DNA from 2 places in the Clostridium sp. TJA032 genome. Region 1 is predicted to be linked to the other one. Evidence: a T-box and tRNA genes for the amino acid it is inferred to sense, from the RefSeq annotation. Region 1 holds a T-box; the other holds one or more tRNA genes.
The links. The T-box of region 1 lies ahead of argS (arginine--tRNA ligase). A T-box ahead of a tRNA ligase gene usually reads a tRNA of that ligase, here a tRNA-Arg.
Positions count from the first base shown of each region.

Region 2: it has a tRNA-Arg gene. The T-box ahead of argS (arginine--tRNA ligase) is inferred to sense a tRNA for this amino acid. The anticodon was not compared.

Region 1 is NZ_JBZEFB010000001.1:967,754-970,971, forward strand. It holds gene argS (arginine--tRNA ligase) at 1-1,306, opposite strand, end outside; T-box leader at 1,410-1,615, opposite strand; gene AC4FRL_RS04425 (Ppx/GppA phosphatase family protein) at 1,791-3,218, shown strand, end outside.
Region 2 is NZ_JBZEFB010000006.1:31,818-35,035, forward strand. It holds gene AC4FRL_RS11030 (Card1-like endonuclease domain-containing protein) at 1-72, shown strand, start outside; gene AC4FRL_RS11035 (phosphatidylserine decarboxylase) at 109-996, opposite strand; gene AC4FRL_RS11040 (TetR/AcrR family transcriptional regulator) at 1,158-1,727, shown strand; tRNA gene AC4FRL_RS11045 (tRNA-Arg) at 1,783-1,857, shown strand; gene AC4FRL_RS11050 (HlyC/CorC family transporter) at 2,001-3,218, shown strand, end outside.

The DNA of each region.
Region 1 (3,218 bases):
CTTTCCAATCAAAAACTATATCTCTTTCTCTTGAGTTCTTTAAGTAAGTAAATAATATAGCACCTATACCTATCTTCTTAGCAACTTCCTCTTTATTTTCTAAATTAGGATTCTTCTCTTCTATAGTTTCTCTAGTTTTTTCTATAGCTTCATTTAATAAATCTTCAAGTAAAACTACGTTTCCTTTTCTTGTTGAAAGTTTTTTATCTGCAAATTTAACTAATCCAAATGGAATATGAACACAGTTTTTAGCCCAATCTTTTCCTGCTAATTCTAAAGTTTTAAATACTTGATTAAAGTGTAATATTTGGTCTTTACCAACTACATATATACATTTATCAAAATTATATGTTTTATGTCTGTAACTAGCAGCTGCTAAGTCTCTTGTAGCATATATAGATGCTCCATCTGATTTAACAACTATACAAGGTGGCATATTATAATCATCTAACATAACAACCTTAGCACCATTACTTTCTGTTAGTATTTTAGCTTCTTCTAATTCCTCTACTACAGCATCCATTTTATCATTGTAAAAACTCTCTCCAGCCCAAGAATCAAAATCTACTCCTAACATATCGTATATTTTGTTAAACTCTTTTAAAGATAATTCTTTAAATCTTTCCCATAAAGCTACTGCTTCTTCGTCTCCATCTTCAAGCTTTTTAAAGTACATTCTTCCTTCATCCTCAAGCTCTGGGTGTTTTTCAGCTTCTTCATGGAATTTAACATATATTCTTAAAAGTTCATTTATTGGTGCTTCTTCTAAAGCCTCTTCATTTCCCCATCTTTTATAAGCTGAAATTAACTTACCAAATTGAGTTCCCCAATCTCCTAAGTGATTTATTCTTATAGCATTATATCCTTCAAAAGTTAACATTCTATATAATGAATGTCCTATAGCTGTTGTAAATAAATGCCCTACATGGAATGGCTTAGCTATATTAGGTGATGAATATTCAACAACAACATTCTTTCCTTCTCCTAATTTAGAAGAACCATATTTATCTCCCTCTTCTAAGACTTTATTTATTATATCCTTTGAAAAAGCTACTTTATCTACAAAAAAGTTTAAATAAGGCCCTAAACACTCTACCTTTTCAAAGCCTTCCTTATTTATTTTTTCTGCTAATTCAGAAGCTATCATATTTGGTGCTTTTCTCATAACCTTTGCTAATTGAAAGCAAGGAAAAGCAAAATCACCCATCTCTGGTTTAGGTGGTATTTCTATAAGTTTTTCTATGTTTTCTAAATCTAAATCTACATGTTCTTTAATTCTTTCTGCAACTAACTTTTTGTAATCCATAATTATCCTCCTTATTTTATCTAACTTTAAAATCATATATTATAATGACATTATTGCCAAAATATAAATTTATTTACAATATAAAAAAACCGTCTCTTTATAAAAAAGAGACGGATATATCCGCGGTACCACTCTAATTGGTTAAAAACCCACTTTATAATTTAACGCAAAGCGACATTTTAACAAATTTTTAATTATTAAAATGCAATCTCAGAGGCTCTTTTCATCTAAACTATTCTATAAGGCTTACACTCTACCCTTACTCGCTTAAGAAATCATAAAGACTACTCTTCTCTTCACAGACTTTATATATTATATTTTCTTAACTTATTATAGTATTTTATCTTAAATTCTGTCAATATACTATTATATTTATTATTAATAATTCTTTTATTTTTTTAAATTCCATTGAAAACTTCTTTAAAATTAGATAGTATCAATATTATAATCAAATTATATTTTAAACAAGTAGAGGGGAAAAGAAATGGATAGAATAGGAGTAATAGACATAGGTTCAAACTCTGTAAGATTAACTCTTGCTGAAGTTGAAAGATCTGGATACTTTAAAATAATTGATGAGTTAAAAGAACATATAAGATTAGGTTCTGACCTTTTTTCATGCTCTGTATTAGATGAAGAAAAAATAAAAATTACAATTTCATCTATAAAAGCTTTTAAATCTATGTGTTTATCTTGTGGTGCCTCAAAAATAGTACTTATAGGCTCCCAAAGCATAAAGGACTTAGATGAAAAAATTGACCTTAAAGGAATAATAAAAAGAGAATTAGGGCTAGACCTTAGAATTTTATCTAATGAAGAAGAAATTCACTATAACTTTTTAGGAGCTAAAAACTCTCTTTATATAGATAACTCTCTTCTTTTAGACATAAATGGAAATAACACTCATCTTTGTTGGCTAAAGGATAATGAAATATATAAAGAAGTTACCCTTCCTTTTGGATATGTAACCTTATCTTCCTTATTCCAACTAAAGGACATGATTACCTATGAAAACAACACAAAATGTGTAGATTATATTAAAGAACATTTAAAAGAAATAGACTGGCTTAAAGATAATTCCTTTGATTCTGTTATAGGTGTTGGAGGTTCCTTTAGAAATCTTGGTAAAATAGATAGAAGAAGAAAAAGATACCCTATTGATATTGTGCATAATTATGTTCTTTACGACTACGATGTAGATGCAATGTTTCATCTTTTAAAAAGCAAAAATCTACGTCAAAGGCAAAAAATAGAAGGTCTTTCTCCCTCTAGGGCAGATGTAATAGTAGCTTCTACTGATTTAATCAAAGAGATTTTAACTTATACAAACACTAATGAGGTAATAATCTGTGGTAGAGGTCTTAGAGAAGGCTTAATATATGAGTATATAATAGATAAATTCCATACTTATGATGATATTTTAGATGTAAGTTTAAAAGGTATTATGGATACATTAAATATAAATATTCCTCATGCTAAAAATGTATGCAAACTTGCCTTCACTCTATTTGATGGCTTAAAACCTCTTCATCACTTAGGAGATGAATTTAAAAACATATTAAAAACAGCCTCTTTGCTTCATGACTGTGGTATAAGTATAAGATACTATGACCATCATGTGCATTCATTTTATGTAATATTAAACTCTCACATAAGTGGTTTAACTCACAAAGAGATTTTATTAAGTGCTTTATGTGCAGCTTATCATAGAAATAATTCTTTCCAAGCACCAATTGCAAAATATTCAACCATAATAAATAGGTTAGATATAAAACACGTGGAGTACTTAGGAGTTATTCTAAAAATTTCTGAAGGCTTAGATAGAGGCTTAACAGGTCATGTTAAAGATGTTGATGTTATTATAAATGAAGACAATGTAACATTAAAACTTCATTCTGAATATGATTTAGAA
Region 2 (3,218 bases), on a different contig from region 1:
GTTATATTTGATGGTGATAAAAAAATATTTAAAGAGAAATTAGAAAAGATAATAAATAAGGTCTTATCTTAATTAAAACAATAAAAACTTAGCTTAAAAGCTAAGTTTTTATTGTTTACGACCAATAGTTTCGCCCATGTTGACCTTAGTTTCGTATCCTAAGTTAGTTTGCTCTAAAATATCAGAGTCTATTTTTACTTTTCCTTTTTCAAGGAATAGTATAGTAGTAGAACCTCCAAACTTAAAGTATCCTTTTTCTTGCCCTTTATCTACTCTTTTTTCAGGTATGTATGTTTGAATAATTGTACCAACACAAGTAGCACCAACTTCTACATGAAGTATATCACCAAAATTATCTGATTTAAAAATAGACCATTCTCTTTTGTTTTTACAGAAAAGATTAGGAATATTATTTAATGCAATAGGATTTACAGAGTAATAAAATCCTTTTATTTTTGTTGTTTTACTGCAAGTTCCACTATCTACAAAATGAAATCTATGATAATCTGTTGGGCATAATCTTAAGATTAAACATGTTCCACCTTTAAACTTTTCAGCTACTTTAGAATCGTCTATTAATTCTCTTAAAGAATAAGTATATCCTTTAATTTGAACAAGTTTATCAAGGTCTATGTTTTCATAAGCTAGTAGTCTACCATCACCAGGTGAAATTAGAATATTTTTATTATAATCAATAGGTCTAGCCTCTTTAATTAAAGTTCTTGCAAAGAAGTCATTAAAGTTTTTAAAGTCCTCCTTCTTTTTAGTGCATATAGACATATCAATATTGAATTCATCAATAAATTTATTGATTTTTTTCTTACTTAAAGAAGAATCACAAAAATCACCATAAAGTTTTGAAAACAATTTCTTTTTTATAAATAATTCTAAAAAACTTTTTCCGATAGGAGATGAATAAGACCAATTTATATACTTAAGACCAGCTACTTGTTCAATGTCATAAGCTTTAGTTTTTCTATTAAAATTTTTTATCATATATGATATCTCCCTTTAAAATTTATGTTAAATACATATATTATATTATTATATATATAAATTGAACTTGTAAACAAAAAATTACAAATTTCTGTTGTTGATTAAATAAAATAAGTATTATATCATTAAATTGTTTTAATAATGAAGGTGGAGTGAATAATATGAATAAAACCAAAAAGGCTATTTTTGATGCAGCTATAAATATTTTTTCAGTTTATGATTATAATAGTGCAACTGTAGATGAGATTGCTGCTAAAGCAAGTGTTGCCAAGGGAACCATTTACTATAATTTTAAGAATAAGGAAGAGATTTTTAATTTTGTGATTAACAAAGGTTTAGAAATATGGAATGAGAAACTAATGACTTTAGAAAATCTTAAGGATGAACCAATAGATAAATTAAAAAAATTATTTAAGATGCAATTTGAGTTATTATATGAAAATAGAGCTTTTTTTAAAGTTGTAATGAGTCAAATTTGGGGACAGGAAACTAGACAGGATGAGCTAAGAGGAAAGATAAATCAATATATAGAAGGAATAGAAAGAATATTAAATGAGGCTGTTAATAAAAATCAAATAAGAAATTGCGACACTTCTTTATTAGCACATAGTTTGTTTGGAAGCCTTATATCAACTTCATTATATGAATTAAGTAAAGAAAAAGAATTTGATGTTGATAGTGTTTTTTCAGAAATTACAACTAATATACTAGAGGGAATACTAATAAAATAAGTCATATTGACATATATTAGTTATAGAGTTAAAATTATAATAAAAATTAAAATAAGTCTCCATAGTTCAATGGATAGAACAATCCCCTCCTAAGGGATAGATGTAGGTTCGATTCCTACTGGGGATACCATGGTTTTAACTGTGAAGTAAAAAACTCCATATTTATATGGAGTTTTTTAAGTATTATTATTTAATAATAAATTTTTGTATAATATAATAATTATATAGAAAAATAAATAAGAAAATATATAAAATTTTTAGGGGGGAGTTCATTTGGACCCATATACGTTGCAGATTGTTCTTCTTATTATATTAATAGTTTTATCAGGCTTTTTTTCAGCTTCAGAAACTGCTTTAATGTCTTTAAGTAAAATAAGAGTTAGACATATGGTTGATGAAAATGTAAAGGGAGCTAAGCTTTTAGAAAAGTTATTAGAAGACCCAAATAAGTTATTAGGTGGTATTTTAATAGGAAATAATATAGTCAATATAGGTGCATCATCTTTAGCATCAACACTTGCTTATAGAATATTTGGTGATGGTGGAGTTGCATTGGCAACTGGAGTTATGACAATATTAGTATTAATTTTCGGAGAAATAACACCTAAATCTTTAGCTAAGCAAAATGCCGAAAAAGTTTCCTTAGCTGTAGCGCCTATAATAAATATAGTTGTAATAGTTTTTAAACCTTTTGTATGGTTATTTACTTCAATATCTTCACTTATAGTAAAGCTTTTAGGTGGGGATTTAAATAAAAGTGAGCCTTTCATAACAGAGGAAGAATTAAAAACTATGGTAGATGTAAGTGAAGAAGAGGGCGTCCTTGAAGAAGAAGAAAAAGAGATGATATTTAACGTTTTTGAATTTGGAGATCTTCAAGTTAAAGATATAATGGTTCAAAGAGTAAATGTTGTTGCAGTTAATGTTACTTCTACATATGAGGAGATTCTTAAAGTTATAAAAGAACAACAATTTTCAAGAATACCTGTGTATAATGAATCAATTGACGACATAGTAGGTATTTTAAATGTTAAAGATTTAATACTTTTAGATAGCGATGAAAAAGACTTTAATGTAACAGACTATATGAGAGAGCCTTTTAGAACTTTTGAATTTAAGAAGATAACTGAACTTTTTGCAGAGATGAGAACTACAAGAAATCACATAGCTGTAGTATTAGATGAATATGGTGGAACAGTAGGTATTGTAACTATTGAGGATTTAATTGAGGAAATTGTAGGAGAAATTGAAGATGAATACGACGAAAGAGATAAGGATATAGAAGTTATAAAAGAAAATGAATTCGTTGTAGATGGTAGTACAAGACTTTCTGATTTAAGCGATATGATAGGATTTGATATAGAATCTGAAGAATTTGATTCTATTGGAGGATATGTGATTGGTTATTTAGGAAGAATGCCTGAAGTTGGAGAAGAAGTAAAAACAAATGACTTTAGGGTTATAGTTGAAGAGTTAGATAGAAATAGAATT